Regions from separate parts of the Kluyvera ascorbata genome, predicted to be linked through region 1. Evidence: predicted binding sites of a transcription regulator. Region 1 holds the regulator's gene; each other region holds the start of a gene.

What was found. Region 1 encodes CRP, which controls carbon source genes, mostly activating them, when cyclic AMP is high. Its sites were predicted from a motif close to ATGTGANNNNNNTCACAT; they were not measured.
Region 2: a site for CRP is predicted at 4,423-4,440, ahead of MY052_RS07950 (mannitol dehydrogenase family protein). Genes of this name have one in related genera too.
Region 3: a site for CRP is predicted at 3,136-3,153, ahead of MY052_RS09340 (arabinose ABC transporter substrate-binding protein). Genes of this name have one in related genera too.

Annotation. Positions count from the first base shown of each region.
Region 1 covers NZ_CP096201.1:406,609-414,639, forward strand. Annotated here, with positions in the region: gene argD (bifunctional acetylornithine/succinyldiaminopimelate transaminase) at 1-530, shown strand, start outside; gene MY052_RS01825 (YccS/YhfK family putative transporter) at 523-2,598, opposite strand; gene crp (cAMP-activated global transcriptional regulator CRP) at 2,654-3,286, opposite strand; gene MY052_RS01835 (OsmC family protein) at 3,591-3,995, shown strand; gene MY052_RS01840 (phosphoribulokinase) at 4,092-4,955, opposite strand; gene MY052_RS01845 (YheU family protein) at 5,021-5,239, opposite strand; gene MY052_RS01850 (hydrolase) at 5,236-6,258, opposite strand; gene mdcA (malonate decarboxylase subunit alpha) at 6,507-8,031, shown strand, end outside.
Region 2 covers NZ_CP096201.1:1,678,880-1,686,910, reverse strand. Annotated here, with positions in the region: gene fruB (fused PTS fructose transporter subunit IIA/HPr protein) at 1-493, opposite strand, end outside; gene setB (sugar efflux transporter SetB) at 855-2,036, shown strand; gene MY052_RS07965 (YkgJ family cysteine cluster protein) at 2,033-2,287, opposite strand; gene yeiP (elongation factor P-like protein YeiP) at 2,441-3,013, shown strand; gene uxuA (mannonate dehydratase) at 3,136-4,326, opposite strand; gene MY052_RS07950 (mannitol dehydrogenase family protein) at 4,532-5,998, shown strand; gene MY052_RS07945 (CobW family GTP-binding protein) at 6,123-7,100, shown strand; gene MY052_RS07940 (phosphatase PAP2 family protein) at 7,136-7,861, shown strand.
Region 3 covers NZ_CP096201.1:1,982,085-1,990,115, forward strand. Annotated here, with positions in the region: gene MY052_RS09315 (MFS transporter) at 1-593, opposite strand, end outside; gene azuC (stress response protein AzuC) at 803-892, shown strand; gene MY052_RS09325 (DUF2766 family protein) at 974-1,225, shown strand; gene MY052_RS09330 (non-heme ferritin-like protein) at 1,302-1,805, opposite strand; gene MY052_RS09335 (DJ-1/PfpI family protein) at 2,434-2,991, shown strand; gene MY052_RS09340 (arabinose ABC transporter substrate-binding protein) at 3,295-4,275, shown strand; gene araG (L-arabinose ABC transporter ATP-binding protein AraG) at 4,339-5,853, shown strand; gene araH (arabinose ABC transporter permease AraH) at 5,868-6,848, shown strand; gene uspC (universal stress protein UspC) at 6,949-7,368, opposite strand.

The DNA.
Region 1 (8,031 bases):
GCGGCATGGGGCGTACCGGGTCGCTGTTTGCCTATATGCACTATGGCGTGACGCCGGATATTCTCACCAGCGCCAAAGCGCTGGGCGGCGGTTTCCCGGTGAGCGCGATGCTGACCACCAACGACATTGCCAGCGCGTTCCACGTCGGCTCACACGGCTCCACCTACGGCGGTAACCCGCTGGCCTGTGCCGTTGCGGGTGCGGCATTCGATATTATCAACACTCCGGAAGTGCTTAACGGCGTGAACGCCAAGCGCGAGCGCTTTGTGCAGCACCTTCAGCATATCAACGCGAAGTACGATGTCTTTAGCGACGTGCGCGGCATGGGTCTGCTGATTGGCGCGGCGTTGAACGAGAAATACAAAGGCCGGGCGCGTGATTTCCTCTACGCCGCGGCGGACGTCGGTGTCATGGTACTGAACGCCGGGCCGGACGTGATGCGCTTTGCACCATCGCTGGTGGTGGAAGAGGTGGATATCGACGAAGGGATGCAGCGTTTCGCTCAGGCGGTCGCTAAAATCGTTAGCTAGCCCGTCGTTTTAACCAGCCTCCATGACGGGGGCGCTGTCGCCAGGCCACCGACGAGATGGTGTGCATGGTGCTCAGATGCCCCAGAATACGCTGAAGATGCTGTTCCATGGTACTTAACGGCCCATGGGACAGCGCGTCCGGCGATTCCATAATATTCACTTCACCGCTGCTTCCCGCCTCATCGTACTCCAGACGCTGTTGACAGCGCTGAAGGGCAATCTCACAGGATTCCAGATACTGCTGCGCGAGATCCGGCGTCAGCATGTTGTGCTCGCGTGCCAGCGTGGTCATGGCGTTGATATGCTCGACGATAAACTGACTGTGGGTGACCCACAGCTTCATATCTTCCAGATAGCGCGAGTTAAAGCCCGGTTCCTGCATGGCCTGGTTGAGCGTGTTGTAGAGCGTGTTGTGCGCCTGGTTTACGCGCATACGCTGATAGGCAAGCTTAGGCGCCTGCGGGTCGGGGCTCAGGATAAGACGAATGGCTTCCTGGTCGGCTTCCAGTGCCGCCTGAGCGTTTTGTCGAAGCTGACCGCTTTGCCACTGCGGCCACAGCCAGATCATCCCGCCAAAGGCAATCAGACAGCCGATGATGGTGTCGATAAAGCGCGCGACGATAAACTGCTCGCCGTTCAGCGTCAGAATTTGCAGGGTATAAACCGCGGTAATCGTAAAGCCGACGGTGGCCCAACCGTAGTGGCGACGGATTATCAGGTAGCTCCCCAGCGTGACGATAAGCATACCCGCTAACGCCAGTCCTTCTGAGATGTGGAAGTGCAGAACGACGGCGGCAATCACTAACCCTGCCAGCGTACCCGCCGCACGATGGAAAATACGTACGCGAGTTGCACCGTAGCCGTTCTGCGTGACCAGCAGCACCGTCATCAGGATCCAGTAAGGCTTTGGCAGATGCAGCGCGGCGCCCATCAGGCTGGCGATACTGAGCATTACGCTGAGCCGGGCGGCATTACGTAGCGCCGGAGATTTCAGCGACAGGTAGTTTTTGAGCGCCGCGAATAGCGGCAGGCGGCGCTCTTTATCGGCCATCAGGTTGCGCGGGTAGAGCGGGCGCTGGGAGCGCAGCACGCGGGCAATGCGGCTGAAGTGCCAGGCGCAGAACTGGCCAACCGGGTTATCTGGATGCTGGTCGGCAATTTTTTCCAGCGCGCCTATCTGCTTGTCCATATTGAAGCGGGTAGGGTAGCGGTGATAGAGAATATCGTCAGCCAGTACCCTCAGGCGTGACGCCACGGTCTGGGCGTTCCAGCGGATCACCGCTTCGGCGTGGCTGCGTTCAACCAGCTTTTGTACCTCTTCCGGCTGGTGCAGGCTGACGGAGATATGTTCTTGCAGGTCGAGCCCCACCTGGAAGGCGCGCAGCAGGCGCTTATAGTCGTTGTGCTGATTCGCGGCGAGCATATGCAGTTGCTGGTAGCACTGAGAGATGAGATCCACCACCTTCTGTTGACGAGTGAGCAGCGGCGGCAGCGCGGTGCTCGGGTCAGTGTGCTGGGTCAACAGGCTATATTTGGCTTCGCAGTACTCGGCGAGCTGTCGGTAGAGCAGGCTCAGCGATTCCCTCAGCGGCTGCTCGCGCCATATCCAGAACCACCACCAGTTAAACAGCCCATACCACAGCGTGCCGAACGCGTAGAGCAGTAGCGGCTCCCAGATGGGCATATTGCCCGCCAGGCTTAAGGTGAAGATAGAAGCAATCAGCGAGGCGGGCAGTAACCGCCCGTGCAGCGCGCTGATTTCCGCCGTGACGCCCAGCAGCAGCGCCAGCCCGGTGAGAATCAGCGGTAAGGGGATATCGCGCGCCAACAGCAGCTGTACGGCAAGGCTACATCCGGCAAACAGACAGCCACCGATAATCAGGCGTTTAAAGAAGCGCTTATGTGGGGTATCGAGGCCGGCGATATTGCAGCAGGCAGGCACCAATGAAAACAGCAGACCCTGCTGGAGATGGCCGAACAGAAGCCCGATGGCAACCGGCAGGCATAACACCAGCGTTTGCCGCAGTGCATAGTTGACTTCGGGGTGGTAAATCAGCCTGCGCCACATAGGGGGAAAAACAAAAATGGCGTATTGCTTTTACAATACGCCATTTTGGGCTGGATTAGCGGGTTCCGTAGACGACAATGGTTTTGCCGTGCGCGGAGATCAGGTTCTGATCTTCCAGCATTTTCAGAATACGGCCCACGGTTTCACGGGAGCAGCCAACGATCTGACCAATTTCCTGACGGGTGATTTTGATCTGCATACCGTCCGGGTGGGTCATAGCGTCCGGCTGTTTAGCCAGGTTCAGCAGGGTCTGAGCGATACGACCGGTTACGTCCAGGAAGGCCAGGTTACCAACTTTTTCAGAGGTGACCTGCAGACGACGCGCCATCTGAGAAGAGAGACGCATCAGAATGTCCGGGTTAACCTGGATCAGCTGACGGAATTTTTTATAAGAGATTTCAGCAACTTCACAAGCGGTTTTTGCTCGTACCCATGCGCTGCGTTCCTGGCCTTCTTCGAACAGGCCCAGCTCACCGATAAAGTCGCCCTGGTTAAGGTAAGAGAGGATCATCTCTTTGCCTTCTTCATCCTTGATGAGTACAGCCACTGAGCCTTTTACGATGTAATACAGCGTCTCTGCTTTTTCACCCTGGTGAATCAGCGTGCTCTTCGATGGGTACTTATGAATATGGCAATGAGACAAGAACCATTCGAGAGTAGGGTCTGTTTGCGGTTTGCCAAGCACCATGCGCGGTTATCCTCTGTTATAAGCTCTTCCCAGCGGCAAAAACATTGCAGCCACTGGTTGCAATAGTATCCTTCCCGTTACCTGGGAAGTCGGCTGTCGAATAGGGTCGCAGCCTGTAATGTGATGTCCTCTGCATACATGCAGTACGTTTATGTATTACCGTAGCATCCCGACTGTTTTAGCATAGCTTTAGCCGTGTGTCTCCTGGTGTCTCGCTTCAGCATGACGGCGATCGCCTTCCATTGCGAGAATTGTTATGTGCGCGTAATCTGAGAAGAAAATTGCAACCTGGGAGTTAAATATTATGCAAGCACGTGTGAAATGGGTTGAAGGGTTAACCTTCCTCGGTGAGTCTGCTTCTGGCCACCAAATTTTGATGGACGGTAACTCCGGCGATAAAGCGCCGAGCCCGATGGAAGTCGTGCTGATGGCCGCCGGTGGTTGCAGTGCGATTGACGTCGTCTCTATCCTGCAAAAAGGTCGCAATGACGTGACCGACTGCGAAGTGAAGCTCACTTCTGAGCGCCGTGAGGAGGCCCCGCGTCTGTTTACGCACATCAACCTGCACTTTATCGTCACCGGTAAAGCGCTGAAGGATGCGGCGGTATCGCGTGCGGTCGATCTGTCTGCTGAGAAATACTGCTCAGTTGCGCTGATGCTCGAAAAAGCGGTCAATATCACTCACTCTTACGAAGTGATTGAAGGCTGATTGCATGCTAGACGTAGCCCGGCCGAACGCAGTGACGCCGGGGACATTCCCGGCGTCGGTGCTTGCGCACCTCGTCCGGGCTACCTGGTCTTGATGCTAGTTCCGACCTTCCATCAGCCGCTGCACCAGCGGCGTCATGATTAATTCCATCGCCAGCACCATCTTCCCGCCGGGAACGACCAGCGTATTCATATGCGAGATAAATGAACCCTGCAACATGGCCAGTAACCACGGGTAGTCGATGTGCTCGAGATTACGGAAGTGAATCACCACAAAACTCTCGTCCAGCGACGGAATGCTTTTGGCTGCAAACGGGTTAGAGGTATCGACCGTTGGTACACGCTGGAAGTTGATATGGGTGCGGGAGAACTGTGGGGTGATGAAGTTGATATAGTCTTCCATTGAGCGCACTACGGAATCCATCACCGCCTCGCGGGAGTGACCGCGCTCACTGGTGTCACGGATCATCTTCTGGATCCACTCCAGGTTAACAATCGGCACCACGCCAACCAGCAGATCAACATGCCGCGCGACATCGTGCTGCGGTGTCACCACGCCGCCGTGCAGTCCTTCATAGAACAGCACATCGGTCGGTTCCGGTAACGGCTGCCACGGCGTAAACGTGCCGGGTACCTGGTTCCAGGGAACCGCTTCATCATAGGTATGCAGGTATTTGCGCGACTTCCCCTGCCCGTTCAGGCCGTAGTCGCGAAAGGTTTGTTCCAGCAGGCCAAAGTCGTTGGCATCCGGGCCGAAATAGCTGATGTGGCGGCCAAGATCACGGGCCTTGCGGATAGCCATATCCATTTCCGGACGGGTGTAGCGGTGAAAGCTGTCGCCTTCGACTTCCGCCGCGCGCAGGTTGAGCTGAGCAAAGATTTTACGAAACGCGAGGCTGGTGGTGGTGGTTCCTGCTCCGCTGGAGCCGGTAACGGCAATGACCGGATGTTTGGCAGACATGCGAATAACTCCCTGAACAGACGACAACGGAAGCGGGGTAAACGCTTCCTGTCGTTAGAGTATAGTTAACCGCGAAATTGGTTACGGGGCATGATGTTGACGGTCTCGTGAAGTTCAGACCACACCAGCACCGCTTCGCCCGTTTGTAGCTGGTGTTTGACGTCGGCGACCTTTTGCGCAAGTGAACGTTCATATTCACCATAATCAGTGCCTTCGCGCAAGACAAAGCTTTCAATCAGATTATCCAGCGTCTCCGGGTCGATATCCTGCCAGGGAATCATCATGCTTTAGTCCCTAGCCACGGCATCAGCCAGGCGGGGATGCGTTTTTCCAGCCACATTTCCGGGTGGCGCAGCGTGCCGCCGATAAACCCGACGTGCCCGCCGTACTCGGTGAGCTGATAGACGACGTTGTCCGGCAGCTCTTCCTGGGCTGGAATGGAGTGGTGGTCCATAAACGGATCGTCTTTCGAGTGGATGATCAGCGTCGGTTTGGTGATTTTGCTTAAGATAGGCATCGCACTACATTGACGGTAGTAATCAATCGCATCGGCGAAGCCGTGGATCTTCGAGGTGATCGAATCGTCAAACTCGCGGATGCGGCGCATGCTTTTCAACTGACGCAGATCCACCGGCAGCGAGCCAGGATAGGCTTTGAGCTTGCGGGCGGCGTTGCCTTTCAGCAGGTTCAGCAGATAGCGCTGATAGACCCGCGAGAAGCCTTTATCCATGTGGTAGCTGCAGGCTTCCAGCATAAACGGCGCGGAGACAATCACCGCCGCATCGATCGGCACGTCGTCACCTTCTTTGGCCAGCAGGCAGGCCAGCATGTTGCCGCCCAGCGAGTAGCCGACCGCCGCCGTTGGCGCTTTACCGTATTCACGCTGTAGCCAGTTCAGGAACCAGGTGCCGTCTTCCGTTTCACCGGAGTGATAAATACGGTTCAGGCGGTTTGGCTCGCCGCTGCAGCCGCGAAAATGCATGACCACGCCTAGCCAGCCTTGCGCTTTCGCCGCGTTAATCAGGCCATGCGCGTACGGGCTGTGTAAGCTGCCCTCCAGACCATGAAACACCACCAGACGAGGCTTATGCAGCGCACCGGCCGGGTCTTCACTCCATGCTAAATCGACGAAGTCGCCGTCCGGCAGCTCAAGGCGTTGCCAGTGTGGGGTGAATTGCAGCTTGCGACGAAGCAGGCGTGGCAGCATCGTCTGAAGATGACGATTGCTTATGCCGCGCATGGGCACGAAGTCCGCGCTGCTTGAGGTGTCGATACTGAGATCGTGGTGGGTTGTTTCAGTCATAACTCGGCGATGTTTACCTGGAATCTGCGCCTACTATACCGTCACTTTGCCATCGTGTTTATGAAAATGAGGCATCGGTAGTCGTTTTTCTCCCATCAGGATCTGATCCTAATCACAATTTGTTACTTCAATTATTACTCTCAGGCTAATGATTCTCTCCTACGCTTAATTGATGACTTTCTCACCAGGGTGCACACTCTTTTCAGTGTTAAGCAATCAAAATGATTAGCTGAATCAGGAGGTTAATAATGTTATCTGGGCAAACACCAGCACGCGTCTGGAACACACGCCGCACCGAAAAACAGCGGCGTCTGGCTTCCGTTCCGGTGCAGGGCAAGGTTCTGCCAACCGCAGACCTGACCGCAATGCTGGAAAAACTGATCGCGCCGGGTGACCGCGTGGTATTAGAAGGGAATAACCAAAAGCAGGCAGATTTCTTATCCCGCATGCTGGCCGAGGTTAACCCGCAGATTGTGCACGACCTGCACATGATCATGCCGAGCGTCGGCCGCAGCGAGCATCTGGACATCTTCGAAAAAGGGATCGCCCGCAAGCTGGACTTCTCCTTCTCCGGTACTCAGAGCCTGCGTATTTCGCAGCTGCTGGAAGATGGTCAGTTGGAAATCGGCGCCATCCACACCTACATCGAACTCTATTCCCGTCTGTACGTTGACCTGTCGCCGAACGTGGCGCTGATTGCCGGCTTCAAAGCCGACCGCAAAGGTAACCTCTACACCGGGGCGAGTACCGAAGATACCCCAGCGCTGGTTGAAGCCGCCGCGTTCCACGACGGTATCGTCATCGCACAGGTGAACGAGCTGGTGGACGATGAATGCGACCTGCCGCGCGTGGATATCCCTGGCTCCTGGGTTGATTTCGTGGTTGTGGCCGACAAACCGTTCTTTATCGAACCGCTGTTCACCCGTGACCCGCGTCTCATCAAACAGGAACACATCCTGATGGCGATGATGGCGATTAAAGGCATCTACGCGGAACACCAGGTCCAGTCACTGAACCACGGTATCGGCTTTAACACCGCGGCTATCGAACTGCTGCTGCCAACTTACGGCGAACAGCTCGGCCTGAAAGGCAAAATCTGTAAACACTGGACGCTGAACCCGCATCCAACGCTGATTCCGGCGATTGAGAGCGGCTGGGTTGAAAGCGTGCACTGCTTCGGCGGCGAGCTGGGGATGGAAGAGTACATCCGCGCCCGTCCTGACATCTTCTTTACCGGTTCCGACGGCTCGATGCGTTCTAACCGCGCCTTCTGCCAGCTGGCAGGTCAGTACGCGGTGGATATGTTCATCGGTTCTACCTTACAGGTTGATGGCTACGCCAACTCCTCTACCGTGACCCGCGGTCGTCTTTCTGGCTTCGGTGGCGCGCCAAACATGGGTCATGACCCACACGGTCGTCGTCATGCTACGCCAGCCTGGCTGAACATGATCACCGAACCGGACCCAATGCAGCGCGGTAAAAAACTGGTGGTGCAGATGGTCGAAACCTTCCAGGCGGGCGTGAAGCCAACCTTCGTTGAAAAACTGGACGCGGTTGATGTGGCGAAAGCCTCCGGCATGCCGCTGGCACCGGTGATGATCTACGGCGACGACGTGACCCACGTGCTGACCGAAGAAGGTATTGCTTACCTCTACCGCGCCAAAGATCTTGAAGAACGCCGTGCGATGGTGGCTGCGGTCGCGGGTATCACCGATATCGGTCTGGGCGTTGACGCGAAACGCGTAGCCGAGCTGCGTCAGAGCGGCAAGGTTG
Region 2 (8,031 bases), 1.3 Mb from region 1:
CCAGGTCACTGGCGACAACGTCAATTGAGAGCGTGTCGTTATCAAGCTTCAGCGCTTCGCTTTGCTTTTCACCCATCAACAGCGCGCGCAGCTCTTCAGCGGTGGTCGCGGTTTTCAGCTGTTCAGCCACCGCATCATCGCTTAGGACGTGCGTCAGCTGACGCAGCAGGCCGAGATGTTCGTCGGAGCTGGCGGCGATACCGATGGCAACATACGCCGTCTGGCCTTCGCCCCAGGTGACGCCCTGTGGAAATTGATAAACCTGAACACCGGTTTTCAGCACCTGATCGCGGGTATCGGTGGTGCCGTGCGGAATCGCAATGCCGTTGCCAAGGAAAGTGGAGGTTTGTTGCTCACGCGCCAGCATACCGGCAACGTAACCATCAGCGACGTTGCCTGCGCTGACGAGCGCTGCAGCAACCTGTCGAATAGCCTCTTCTTTATTCGCGGCCTGCTGGCCGGGATGAATATCCTGAACAGTTAACTGGAACATGGTTCCCCTCGCTCGCTGAATTGAATCGATTCAGCTTTTGTGAGAAATAATCGCCGTACTTAGCGGGTTAGGTGCTGAAGACGACGCTGAAACGTTTCAATAATTTTGTGCCTTTCTTAATCAGCCTGCAAGTTTTGCTGACAAATTGATTGCATAAATTAGATCTACAGCACATTTCATTATCATTCTCGCCACATTTGCTGAAGCACCTGTGCGCCCTTATCAGCCGCTTCAGCTAGATGTAAGCCAGATTTTGAAATGGCCTTTTATTTTTTCGTGCCGAATTTGATTTAGGTGACTGTTCATTTTCTGAGTCGCGTCGTAAACTCCCCGCCTCTCCTTATGTGACCGATAAAACAACATGCAAAACAGTACCGCCGCCGCCCCACGGCGATCGTTTGATTTCACCTCATCGTCTTTTCTGATTGTGGCTTTTTTAACCGGTATTGCCGGTGCGCTGCAGACCCCAACATTGAGTCTGTTTCTGAGCAATGAAGTACACGTTCGCCCAGCAATGGTGGGCTTCTTTTTCACCGGCAGCGCGGTTATCGGCATCTTCGTCAGCCAGTTTCTGGCAAGCTACTCGGATAAACGTGGCGACCGAAAAAATCTGATCGTTGGCTGCTGTCTGCTTGGCGTGCTCGCCTGCGTACTGTTCGCCTGGAACCGTAACTACTTTATTTTGCTGTTTGTCGGCGTCTTCCTGAGCAGCTTTGGCTCAACGGCGAACCCGCAAATGTTCGCCCTTGCCCGTGAGCACGCCGATAAAACCGGCCGCGAAGCGGTAATGTTCAGCTCGATTATGCGTGCGCAGGTGTCACTGGCATGGGTGATTGGCCCACCGCTGGCCTACGCGCTGGCGATGGGTTTCAGCTTTACGGTGATGTATCTCAGTGCCGCAGTAGCGTTTGTGGTGTGCGGTGCAATGGTCTGGCTATTCCTGCCTACCATGCGTAAAGAGAAAGCCGCCGCCAGCGGTTCGATTCAGGCTCCGCGTACCAACCGCAAAGATGCCCTGCTGCTGTTCGTTATCTGCACGCTGATGTGGGGCACCAACAGCCTCTATATCATTAATATGCCGCTCTACATCATCAATGAGCTGCACCTGCCGGAGAAACTGGCCGGAGTGATGATGGGCACGGCTGCCGGCCTTGAAATTCCAACGATGCTCATCGCGGGCTATTTCGCTAAACGATTGGGAAAACGCTTTCTGATGCGTCTGGCGGCCGTCGCCGGGCTATTCTTCTATATAGGTATGCTGACGTTTAACAGCCCAACGTTGCTGCTCGCGATGCAGCTGCTGAACGCCATCTATATCGGTATTCTCGGTGGGATTGGGATGCTTTACTTCCAGGATCTGATGCCTGGCCAGGCAGGTTCAGCAACCACGCTGTACGCCAACACGTCGCGCGTCGGCTGGATTATCGCCGGTTCGCTGGCGGGCGTGGTGGCCGAAATCTGGAACTATCACACCGTATTCTGGATTGCGCTGGCGCTTTGCGTCGCCACCCTGGGCTGTCTGGTGCGAATTAAAGACGTTTAGGGTGCGGTAAGCGCTTCGAGGTTCAGCAAATAGGTCATCGCCGCGTCTCGGTTTACCCCGCACATTTCCCGTGCGGGCTGTAGCCCGGCGCACACTTTAGGGCGCAGCGGTGAACCAAAGATTTTACAGCGCTGGCGTTCGTCAAGCTGTACGCAGGGCGTGTTCGCCGGTTTGCCATCAGGCATGCCGGGAATTGGGCTCGAGATTGAAGGTGCAGTGCAGCAAGCCCCGCAGTCCGGACGACATTCCATCGCGGGTTCTCAGTTGTGTTGATAGGTGGTTGCGCGCACAGTACCACCTTTTGAGCAAGCATAGCAAAAGCCTTTAATTCCACTTGCCTGAAACGCCCGGCACGAGTACTTTTACGCGATATTTTTGACACCCTAGTTCACAGGATAATTGCAATGCCAAGAGCGAACGAAATTAAAAAAGGTATGGTGCTGAATTACAACGGCAAGCTGCTGATTGTAAAAAATATTGATATTCAGTCACCGAGCGCCCGTGGCGCGGCAACGCTGTACAAAATGCGCTTCTCCGACGTCAGCACCGGTCTGAAAGTTGAAGAGCGCTTTAAAGGCGACGATATGGTCGATACCGTGACCCTGAACCGCCGCTTCGTCGACTTCTCCTACATCGACGGCAACGAATACGTATTCATGGATAAAGAAGATTACACCCCGTACATCTTCACCCACGACCAGATTGCTGAAGAGCTGCAGTTCATTCCTGAAGGCGGTATGCCGGAAATGCAGGTTCTGCTGTGGGATGGCCGGGTTCTGGCGCTGGAACTGCCGCAGACGGTGGATCTGGAAATCGTGGAAACGGCTCCGGGAATCAAAGGCGCGTCGGCAAGCTCCCGTACCAAGCCAGCGACGCTGACCACCGGTCTGGTTGTTCAGGTTCCTGAATACCTGACTACCGGCGAGAAGATCCGCGTTCATATCGAAGAAAAACGCTATATGGGCCGTGCGGACTAATCTGTATCAGACAATGTGCATCGTTCTGCCTGATGGCGCTTCGCTTATCAGGCCTACTCGATAGTGCAAACAAAAAGGGCAGCCGTTTTGGCTGCCCTTTTTTATTTCGGGAAAATGACGAATTACAACAGATCGCGGAACTTAGTCATTTTCAGCGCCAGCTCGACGCCGCGTACTTCCGCCAGACCTTTCAGACGACCAATCGCCGAGTAGCCCGGGTTGGTTTTCTTCTTCAGGTCGTCCAGCATCTGGTGACCGTGGTCAGGACGCATTGGAATAGGACGCAGATCGCCCGCTTTCTTACGACGCTGTTCTTCGGTCAGGATGGCATCAACCACCGCTACCATGTTCACGTCGCCCTGCAGGTGAGCGGCTTCGTGGAAGGTTTTTGGGTTCCCTTCACGGCAGGTAGAACGCAGGTGCGTGAAGTGGATACGGTCGCCGAAGGTCTCGATCATTTTCACCAGATCGTTATCCGCGCGCACGCCGTAAGAACCGGTACACATGGTGAAACCGTTGTTGATGCTATCGACGGTCTCTTTCAGCCACTGCATATCTTCGATGGTAGAAACGATACGCGGCAGGCCAAGGATTGGGCGCGGTGGATCGTCCGGGTGAACGGCAAGGCGCACGCCAACTTCTTCAGCAACCGGCACGATGGCGCGCAGGAAGACGGCCATATTTTCACGCAGATTTTCTTTGCTGATGTGGTCATATTCCGCGAGGCGCGCACGGAACTGATCCAGGGTATAACCCTCTTCCGCACCCGGCAGGCCAGCAATGATGTTGCGGGTCAGCTTCGTCACTTCCGCTTCGGTCATCGCCTGGAAATATTCCTGCGCCTGACGCTGCTCTTCAGCGGTGTAATCCGCCTGCGCGCCTTCACGCTTCAGGATATGCAGTTCAAACGCGGCGAATGCAATCTGATCAAAGCGCAGGGCTTTAGAACCATCCTCCAGCGTGTACTCGAGGTCGGTACGCGTCCAGTCGAGGATAGGCATAAAGTTGTAGCAGACGGTGTCAATGCCACATTCAGCCAGGTTTCGGATGCTCTGCTGGTAATTAGCAATCCAGGTTTTGTATTCACCGGAGCCGGTTTTAATGTCTTCGTGAACCGGGATACTTTCAACAACGGACCAGGTCAGGCCTTTTTCAGCCAGCATCGCTTTGCGCTGTTTAATTTCTTCAACCGGCCATACCTGACCGTTTGGAATGTGGTGCAATGCCGTTACGACGCCCGTCGCGCCAGCCTGACGCACATCATCAAGAGATACCGGATCGTTCGGACCGTACCAACGCCAGGTTTGTTCCATTGCTCAACCCTCTAAAGTTGTTATACCAATAAAATCACTGTTAATGACGACTACCATACATGTTTATTTATGAGCGTCAATAAATCCGCTGGGATTGATTGATCAAGCTCACATTAACGCGATAAATACGGCATACCAATTTAATTTGCTGTCATATAACTTTACACTGCAAACGTTAATTAATCGTTAATCGGATGTGTGAACAATGAATACAATCGCCTCAAGTGCCCTCCCCGCCCACGTGCAGTTACCTCAATATGATAGACAACAGCTACGTTCGCGGATTGTGCATTTTGGTTTTGGTGCCTTCCACCGCGCCCACCAGGCGCTGTTAACCAACCGGGTGCTGAACCAGCACGGTGGCGATTGGGGAATTTGTGAAATCAGCCTTTTCAGCGGCGATGTGCTGATGAGCCAGCTTCGTCAGCAGGATCACCTATTTACGGTGATGGAAAAGAGCGCTACGGGCAACCAGCCGATCGTGATTGGCGCAGTTCACGAATGCCTGAACGCTAAGCTTGACTCGCTTTCCGCCATCATCGAAAAATTCTGTGAGCCTGAGGTGGCGATCGTCTCACTGACGATCACCGAAAAAGGCTACTGCATCGATCCGGCGACTGGCCATCTGGACTTTACCCAGCCGCGGATCGTCCACGATCTTGAACATCCAACCGAACCGCACTCTGCACCAGGCATTCTCGTAGAAGCACTGCACCGCCGCCGTGATCGTGGACTACCTGCCTTTACCGTTCTCTCCTGTGACAATATCCCTGATAACGGCCACGTAGTGAAAAACGCCGTGCTGGACATGGCTACCCGCCGTGACCCCGCGCTTGCGAGCTGGATTGCTGAACATGTCAGCTTCCCAGGCACCATGGTCGACCGTATCGTGCCCGCGGCAACCGAAGCGTCGCTGGCAGAAATCAGCCAGGAATTAGGCGTAGTAGACCCGTGCGCCATCAGCTGCGAACCGTTTATTCAATGGGTGATTGAAGACAACTTTGTTGCCGGACGCCCTGACTGGGGCAGCGTCGGGGCACAGATGGTGAGTGACGTGCTGCCGTGGGAAGAGATGAAACTGCGTATGCTCAACGGTAGCCATTCCTTCCTTGCCTACCTCGGTTATCTTGCCGGTTATGCGCACATCAGCGACTGTATGCAGGATGAATCCTACCGCCGTGCCGCACGTCATCTGATGATGGCCGAACAGGCTCCTACGCTGCGGATTACCGATGTGGACCTCGGCGCGTATGCTGACAGCCTTATCGACCGCTTCAGCAACCCGGCGCTACAGCACCGTACCTGGCAGATTGCGATGGACGGTAGCCAGAAGCTGCCACAGCGCCTGCTTGACGGCATTCGCATTCATCTCAAAAATGGCAGCCGCTGGCCGCTGCTGGCGTTAGCCGTGGCAGGCTGGATGCGCTACGTGAGCGGGGTCGATGATGCTGGTCAACCGATTGACGTGCGTGACCCGCTGGCGGAAAAAATCCGCGGTATTGTGGATAACAGCACGGATGAGAACCGCGTTGCAGCGCTGCTGACGCTGCAAGAAATCTTCGGCATCGATTTACCTGCCAATCCGCAGTTTGTCGCGGCGGTCCAGCAAGCCTGGCAAAATCTGGTTCATCAGGGCGCACGCCAGGCCGTGCTGACCGCGCTCAATAGTTAGCATTTTCTGCTGTTTTGCGGACTAACAGTGGATTGGTCCGCCTTAACGCTTCTCTTTTTGACGCTGCTTCGCCAGGATAAAGTGATCCAGTTAACACTATCACTATGTCCTCGGCGGAGTTTTCGTGACTAAAACCAATCTGATCACCGGCTTTCTCGGCAGCGGGAAAACCACTTCAATTCTCCATCTGCTCGCCAATAAACCCACCGACGAAAAATGGGCCGTGCTGGTCAATGAGTTTGGCGAAGTCGGCATTGATGGTGCTCTGCTGGCGGACAGCGGTGCGCTACTAAAAGAGATCCCCGGCGGCTGCATGTGCTGCGTGAACGGCCTGCCGATGCAGGTGGGCCTGAATACGCTGCTGCGTCAGGGAAAACCCGACCGTTTGCTGATTGAGCCTACCGGTCTCGGCCACCCGAAACAGATCCTCGATTTGCTCACTGCTCCGGTCTACGAGCCTTGGATAGACCTGCGCGCCACCCTGTGCATAATGGACCCGCGTCAGTTATTGGACGAAAAAATCGCCACCAACGAAAACTTCCGCGATCAGCTCGCGGCGGCCGATATTATCGTCAGCAACAAGGCAGACCGCGCAACGCCCGAAAGCCAGCAGGCGATGACCCATTGGTGGCAACAGAATGGCGCCGAGCGTCTGCATGTTGAAGCCACCCAGGGCAACATTAATATTACCCTGCTGGATATGCCCCGCAGCAACACCGTAGAACTGAATGCCAGCGCCGCGCATTCGCACTCTCACCCATCAAATAAGGGGCTTGGCGCGTTGAGCCTGCCAGAGCACCAGCGCTGGCGCCGAAGCGTCAATGAGGGGCAAGGCTACTTTGCCTGCGGCTGGATATTTGATGCCGACACCGAATTTGACACCATTGGCCTGCTGGAGTGGGCGCGTCTGGCGCCAGTCACTCGTTTGAAGGCGGTAATGCGCATTCCTGAGGGGCTGGTCCGTATTAACCGCCAGGGTGCGGACCTGCACATTGAAACGCAGAATGTTGCACCACCAGATAGCCGTATTGAACTGATAAACGATGCACAAACCGACTGGAACCCACTACAAACGGCGCTGTTGAAACTTCGTTTAGGGTGAAACCGCTAAGGTTTCAGCTGAAACTAATTGCTATGATGACTAAGATGCGTACACGTTTTCCCCTGATTCTTCTCCTTAACGCCGCCGGTGTGGCGTTATTTCTCTCCTGGTTTCTGCCAGCCAACCATGGATTCTGGTCCGTGGCTGACCTCGCTATTTTTCACGCCTTTAACCAGGGTTTAAACGCAGATAATCTGGGCTACGCCTGGTTCTTAGCCATTATTAATAACCGCGCGTTCGACGGCTGCTCGCTGCTGGCAATGGGCTGCCTGATGCTGAGCTTCTGGCTGAAAGAAACGACGGCAGGTCGTCGTCGTATTGTGATTATTGGCCTGGTGATGCTGCTGGCAGCGGTGATCATTAACCAGTTGGCGCAGCATCTTATGCCGGTGACCCGCAGTAGCCCGTCACTCTCTGTGCCCGGCGTACACCGCGTTAGCGACTTTATCGACTTCTCAACCAAAGACGGCTCTCGGGACAGTTTCCCGGGCGACCACGGAATGATGCTGTTGATATTCGCGACCTTCATGTGGCGCTATTTCGGCCGTAACGCGTTTCTTATTTCGCTGGTCATTTTTGTGGTTTTTGCCTTCCCACGCGTGATGATTGGCGCTCACTGGTTCACCGATATTGCCGTCGGCTCGTTAACCGCAGTACTGATTGGTGCACCATGGGTTCTGATGACGTCATTAAGCGATAACGTGATTGCCTTGTTCGAGCGAAATTTGCCCAATTTGACCAAAGCAAAATCGGCGCAATAAATAACCAATTCATCTGATATTCCAGAAAGAGGGTATGCACCCTCTTTTTCTTTTTTTAATCGCTTACCGCAACGGTCATCTTCTCGTCACAATATTCATTTTGATAATGAATGAGTTGCCCATTTTTTATTCATAAATGCCGTAATTTTGCCCATTCACATTTTTTAACT
Region 3 (8,031 bases), 1.6 Mb from region 1:
CGCTCATCGTCACGGATATTAGGGATTATCTTCAGTGCCAGAAGAATGGCGATGATGCCAAGTGGAACGTTAATAAAGAAAATCCAGCGCCAGTCTGCGACTTTGGTGATGAACCCACCAAGCGGTGGCCCAATAATGGGGGCAATCAGCGCGGGCCAGGTGAGCGTGGCGATGGCGGTAATCAATAGGTGCTTGGGCGTGGTACGCAGCACGGCGAGTCGCCCGACCGGTACCATCAGCGCGCCGCCGACGCCTTGCAAAATACGCATAGCCACAAAGCTGTGCGCGCTGGTGGCTAGCCCGCAGAAAACGGAGGAGACGGTGAAGATAGCCAGCGCAAGACTGAAGATAGTTCTGGCGCCGAAGCGATCCGCAATCCAACCGCTGGCGGGGATGAGTACGGCGAGGGTGATCAGATAGGCGCTGATGCCGATGTTCAGGTCGACGGCTTCAACGCCAAATGTTTTCGCCATATCAGGAAGGGCGGTGGCAATCACCGTACCATCCAGGAACTCCATAAAGAATGCACCGGCCACAAGCAGCGCAGCAGGGGATACCCCGCGGCTCGCCTGGGCCTGGAGAGGCTCACTCATGGTTGTTTTACCCTATCAAAATAATTTTTAAAATTTATAGCTTTTGTAGTTTTGGTAAGTGGTCGATTTCTATAACAAAATTTTTATAAATTTAACGCAATCGATAAAACTAGTGTGATTTTTGTCGCAAAACGGTTGATTTTTGTGACGGTGGTCATATTATGTGCGTAAAGACAATAACACCTGCATAACAAAACCGGAGCATCAACATGAAACAGCGCATGCGTAAAATCCTCAAAAGCATGTTTGAGAACTACTGCAAAACTTTCAAAGACGTACCGCCAGGCGCTATGTTCTGATAAAAAAAACCTGCCACGGCAGGTTTTTTTATCTTCTGCGAAAGTAGGTTACTATTACGCTCCGCAAAATAGGAGCAAAAAATGTCTCAGAACCTGACCCCGAACGATGAACTGGTTTCCGATGTGGTAGCCTGCCAGCTCGTTATCAAACAGATCCTCGACGTCATCGACGTTATCGCCCCGGTTGAAGTCCGTGAAAAAATGGCGAGCCAACTGAAATCCATCGATTTTACCGCCCACCCAGCAGGGGCTGACCCGGTGACGCTGCGAGCGATACAGAAAGCGATTGCACTGATTGAGCTGAAGTTTGCGCCACAGGATGCAACGCACTAATACGCGGTGAGGTTTCGGGCAAACGGCCCGGAATACCAATAAAAGAAGGGCGGAGACGCCGCCCTTCTGAAATCAATTAATGTTGCTGCTGAGTCACGATATTCAGCAGATGCTGGTCGGTTTGTTGAATGCAAAGACCGGCTTTTCGTGCGCTGCGAACTTCATCCAGAATCGTCTTCAGCAAGATACCATCCTGTTCCTGCTCTTCTTCCAAAGCGTTCAGGAACGTCAGGGTGTTATCGTCATGAAGCACTTTAGCTTGTTCAGTTAATTCTGACAGCGTTGAAGCACGTTGGTCATGGCCTTCGATTGTTTTCAGGAAAAGATCTTCGAGGGTCGCGCATTTATCTTCGTTGGTTTCAAAAGCTTTAACCACCGGATAAGCGCCAGACTTCTTCATATAGTCGAACACGCGCATCATCTGCGTTACGCTGGACTGAGCCCGTGAACGTAGAAACGTCGCGGTCCCATTCAGCCTATGTTCTGAGCACCACTCGCTCAAACGCAAATAATGATTAGATGCAGAAAACTCAAGATTCATCTGTGCATTAAGCTTTTGAACCATTCCTGGAACTGCCATACAAATATCCTTATTGCTGGTAGGAACGATACGCGTTAAATCGCATAGTTCGTAATAGCCGCTAACCATGCGCTATTTCCGCGTTAGAGTGTGACTACATATTACCTGTAGTCCTTGCGTCTGACTTTGGGATATTAAATCCCTTCGTCAAAAAAATAATACGCTGAGTGTAGATATAAGAAAAGTCTCATGGGTTGCTTTTTACGTTTCGTTACAACCTATATTAAAATTAACGCCATTGGCAGAGATATATTTTCTTAATGCGATGATTAACAGTGAATATAACGCGTTTGTATAATTTCCGTAAGGCTTTGTTAACATGAGGTTTGCTAGGGCTCGATGGGCATTTAAAGTGTGATCGCGATCTTGTTTTTCAATGAATATTAAAGTTAAAGCGAAATTAATACGTATTATTTACGATGAATGGCATTTTACGAATAATGTTTATCAGACAAAGCATGTATTTTTAAGTGGCTGTCTTGAATATCAAAACAAGGTTAAATTTGTTTTAGATCATTTTTGCTATTAGACAGCCGGTAGATGCTGTTTGCCGTAATTAAGGGTACGCAAGTTCTTCCCGTTTTGCCGCCTCAGGGAAGATGCGTTGATTAAAATGACAGGAGTTAAAATGAAACAGGTTGCTGTACTGCTGGCCCCAGGTTTTGAAGAAGGGGAAGCGATTGTCACGATTGATATCCTACGTCGTCTGCACATTGGCGTTGAACTGGTGTCCTGCGCTGAGTCCCGAGCGGTTGTCAGCTATCACGATATTCCGATGGTTGCCGATGCGACGCTGGCAGAACGCCTTGATACGCTGTACGACGCGGTTGTCCTGCCAGGCGGCCCTCAGGGGAGCGTGAATCTGGCGGCGAATGCCGATGTTGTTAAATTCGTCGCGGCCCACGATGCGGCAGGTAAGTTTATCTGCCCAATCTGCTCTGCGGCGGCACGTGTATTAGCAGGTAATGACTTGCTGAAAGGGCGCCGTTACGTTTGCTCCGGGGATTTATGGCAGGATGTGAAAAACGGTGAATATGTTGATGCACCGGTTGTCGAAGATGGCAATCTGATTAGCGGCAAAGGCTTTGGTCATGTCTTTGATTTCGCCTTCACCGTTGCCGCTCGCCTGCTGGGTGATGAAGCGCCGGTTCGCGACCATGCCGATCACATCTATTACCGCTGGTAATTGTTAACAAATTCCGGTTAAAGGGATTTTCCCACTCGTTATATAGATAAATCTGCTATCCCTTAGCGTGAATTGTCCGACAATTCACGCTTTCTATATGTACTTAATTGCTGAATATATGCATCACCCTACTGTAATTCTGCGGTGTGATGCCGCTCTCTTCTGGAAAACGCATTCCGGGCTATTAATGTTTCAACAACGTTAACGCTGTTAATAATACGGCTAATACTTTGTTTTATGTCTAATTTAAATCACCTATTTGATTTTTCCCTACATAAAAGAACATTAAGGCTGGAGTTAACCATGCACAAATTTACCAAAGCGCTGGCGGCCATTGGTCTGGCAGCGGTTATGTCACAATCAGCTATGGCTGAAAATCTCAAGCTCGGTTTTTTAGTGAAACAACCCGAGGAACCCTGGTTCCAGACGGAATGGAAATTTGCCGATAAAGCCGGTAAAGACCTCGGCTTTGACGTGATTAAAATTGCCGTGCCGGACGGGGAGAAAACGCTGAATGCGATTGATAGCCTGGCGGCTAGCGGCGCAAAAGGCTTTGTTATCTGCACCCCAGACCCGAAATTAGGGCCAGCCATTGTGGCTAAAGCGCGCGGCTATGACATGAAAGTGATCACCGTCGACGATCAGTTCGTCAACGCCAAAGGTAAACCGATGGAAGATGTACCGTTGGTTATGATGGCGGCGAGCGAAATTGGCGCGCGTCAGGGCCAGGAACTCTACAAAGAAATGCAAAAGCGCGGTTGGGATGTGAAAACGACCGGCGTGATGGCCATCACCGCGAACGAACTGGATACGGCGCGCCGTCGTACGACCGGTTCAATGGACGCGTTGAAAGCGGCGGGCTTCCCGGAAAAACAAATCTATCAGGTACCTACCAAATCTAACGATATCCCGGGTGCATTCGATGCCGGTAACTCCCTGCTGGTACAGCATCCGGAAGTGAAACAGTGGCTGATTATCGGCATGAACGACAACACCGTACTGGGCGGCGTGCGTGCGACGGAAGGCCAGGGCTTTAAAGCGGCCAACGTCATTGGTATCGGCATTAACGGCGTTGATGCGGTCAATGAGCTTTCTAAAGCCCAGGCTACCGGCTTCTTCGGCTCATTACTGCCAAGCCCGGATATTCACGGCTATAAAACCAGTGAACTGCTCTACAACTGGGTACAGAAAGGCGCTGAGCCACCGAAATTTACTGCGGTGACTGACGTGGTGCTGATTACCCGCGATAACTTCAAAGAAGAGCTGGCGAAAAAAGGCCTCTGAGTCCTGATAGTTCTCCCTTCGCGACAGCGGAGGGAGACGGGTCGTGTCATTGTGGAGGTTGCGATGCAACAATCTACCCCTTATCTCTCTTTCCGCGGTATTAGCAAAACCTTCCCCGGCGTAAAAGCGCTGTCCGATATTAGCTTCGATTGCTATAGCGGACAGGTGCATGCGCTGATGGGGGAGAACGGCGCGGGTAAATCCACGCTGCTGAAAATTCTCAGCGGCAATTATGCGCCAACCTCTGGGTCATTGGTGCTGCGGGGAGAAGAGATTTCTTTTGCCGATACCACTGCGGCGTTGAACGCAGGTATCGCAATTATTTACCAGGAACTGCATCTCGTCCCGGAAATGACCGTGGCGGAAAATATTTATCTAGGGCAGTTACCGAGCCGCGGCGGCTTCGTTAACCGCTCGTTGCTGAACTATGAAGCCCGGCTGCAGCTGGAGCATCTGGGTCTGGATATCGACCCCGATACGCCGCTGAAGTATCTCTCCATCGGCCAGTGGCAGATGGTGGAAATTGCCAAGGCTCTGGCGCGTAACGCCAAGGTTATCGCCTTTGACGAACCGACCAGCTCGCTATCCGCGCGCGAAATCGACAATCTGTTCAGGGTCATCCGCGAACTGCGCAAAGAAGGCAGGGTGATCATTTATGTTTCACACCGCATGGAGGAGATTTTTGCCCTCAGCGATGCGATTACCGTGTTCAAAGACGGTCGTTATGTCTGCACATTTGACGATATCAAAGCGGTCAGCCATGACCGCCTGGTACAGGCAATGGTCGGGCGTGAAATCGGTGATATCTACGGCTGGCAGTCACGCGAGTATGGCGATGAGCGTTTGCGCCTTGACCAGGTGAAAGCGCCGGGCGTTCGCACGCCAATCTCGCTTGCTGTGCGCAGCGGCGAAATCGTCGGGTTGTTTGGCTTAGTCGGGGCGGGACGAAGTGAACTGATGAAAGGGATCTTCGGTGGCACCAGGCTCAGCGGCGGGCAGATATTTATCGACGGCCAGCCGGTGACTATCGATAAGCCAGCGCAGGCCATTCGTGCCGGGATGATGCTTTGCCCGGAAGACCGCAAAGCCGAGGGGATTATTCCGGTCCATTCGGTGCGCGACAATATCAACATTAGCGCCCGGCGTAAGCATATCCACGCTGGCTGTCTTATCAACAATGCGTGGGAGTCAACCAACGCTGAACATCATATTAAATCTCTGAATATCAAAACGCCGGGGGCGCAGCAGCTGATTATGAACCTCTCCGGGGGTAATCAGCAGAAAGCAATTCTTGGGCGTTGGCTCTCTGAGGAGATGAAGGTCATCCTGCTGGATGAACCGACGCGCGGGATTGACGTTGGGGCCAAACATGAAATCTATAACGTGATTTACGCGCTAGCGGCCTCGGGCGTAGCGGTGCTTTTTGCCTCCAGCGACCTGCCGGAAGTATTGGGCGTTGCTGACCGCATCCTGGTGATGCGGGAAGGGGAGATTTCCGGTGAGCTGCTGCACGACAGCGCCAATGAACAACAGGCGTTAAGCCTGGCTATGCCTAAAGTCAGTCAGGCTGTGGCCTGAGGAAGGAGGTTACGATGTCATCTGTTACTACACCAGGCGCACGCCGCACGTCGCTGAGTTTTGGCCGTATCTGGGATCAGTACGGCATGCTGGTGGTCTTTGCCGTGCTGTTTATTTGCTGCGCCATTTTTGTGCCAAATTTTGCCTCATTCATCAATATGAAGGGGTTAGGGTTGGCGATTTCTATGTCGGGAATGGTGGCCTGCGGAATGCTCTTCTGCCTCGCTTCCGGCGACTTTGACCTGTCGGTAGCGTCGGTGATTGCCTGCGCGGGGGTCACCACGGCGGTGGTGATTAACCTCACTGAGAGCCTATGGATTGGCGTATTTGCCGGTCTGCTGCTCGGGGCGTTAAGCGGGTTGGTCAACGGTTTTGTTATTGCGAAACTGAAAATCAACGCCTTGATTACCACGCTTGCGACGATGCAGATTGTGCGAGGCCTCGCCTACATTATCTCAGATGGCAAGGCGGTGGGTATTGAAGACGAGCGCTTCTTTACCCTCGGCTATGCCAACTGGCTAGGGCTGCCGGCACCAATCTGGCTGACCGTTGGGTGCCTGATTATTTTCGGTTTACTGCTGAATAAAACCACCTTCGGGCGCAATACCCTGGCGATTGGCGGTAATGAAGAAGCGGCGCGTCTGGCGGGGGTTCCCGTGGTGCGTACCAAGATAATCATTTTTGTCCTATCCGGGCTGGTGTCCGCGGCGGCGGGTATTATTCTGGCCTCGCGTATGACCAGCGGCCAGCCGATGACTTCCATTGGTTATGAGCTGATCGTTATCTCGGCGTGCGTGCTGGGCGGCGTGTCGCTGAAGGGCGGGATCGGCAAGATCTCTTATGTGGTGGCCGGGATCCTGATTCTGGGAACGGTAGAAAACGCTATGAACCTGCTGAATATTTCCCCGTTCTCTCAGTATGTCGTGCGTGGCCTGATCTTACTGGCGGCGGTGATTTTTGACCGCTACAAACAGAAGGCGAAGCGTACAGTCTGATTGTGTGATATTGGTCCCGGCGTCGCTGCGCTCGGCCGGGCTACAAAAAATAGCTATCCGTAACCCGGCCGAGCGCAGCGACGCCGGGTTTCATCATTTGTTACAGTGTCACCAACAGCACATCAACGCCGCTATTCCCGGCAATCGCTTTGGCCGAGCAGGTGGCGCGTGAGAAGAAGCTTTGGTTATGGTTACCACAGATAACCAGGTCAACCTGGTGATTCTGGCAGAATGCTTTGACGTGATCGCACAGCTCACCCGAGGCAATATGGCTTTTCCAGATAGGGTAGTGGGTAGAGTCAGAAAGGCTTTGCAGAAATTGATGCGTTTCTTCCTGCATCAATTCACGCAGATTTTCCAGCATTGGTGCAGCCAGCTGGTTGTACATCTCCGGGTCAGTTGACAGCGTTATCAAACTAATACGGGCACCGGCAGGCTCGGCGATTTCCACTGCTTTCCTTAGCAGCTCATGACTCTCTGGGGTAGGCGCAACGGCCACCAAAAGATGTGAGTAAGACATCAGACCTCCTTGCTTGAATGACACGCACTCGATCCTTCATCTCTTACTCTTTTTACCGCCTCGCTGCAAGCATTGGGGGGAGTATCGCTGTCTATAACTTAACCTAATACATTAGCAAGGTTTATGCGAATGACGGTATTAAAGGTGCGTAAATTGCATAAGCCGCACTGAATATATGATGTAACCAGTAAGGCGGATAAACATTTAATTTTTGCTGAAATATTGTTAATAAAAAGTAAATAACATGCAAATTAATTTGTGGCAAATGATTATATGTTTCAATTTGTTGAATTTAAAATGAATTTTATTTATTAGATGAAAGCATGATCTGTGATAATTTTTTCGCATCTGGCTCGCGTAAAGTCCCTCGTCCTGAATCTTTGTTAAATACTTTCGGTGAATGAATATCCGTTAGGCTGGAATAAAATAGCGATTTTTTTGCTTAAATAATACTCAAAATACAATTGAGACTGATGGATTGAGGGGCGAAATTTGATTTGATTTTGTGACGGAGATCACATAAATTTCAAATTAACAGCGAAGTAACATTGTATGTGTCACATCTGGCGAGTAAAGTTGCGTCGAATTAGGAAAAATCTTAGTAAATTGTAAGAAATGTTTAGGTTAGTCGGGCGAGAGGTCAACGCGCCGACCGACAACCCT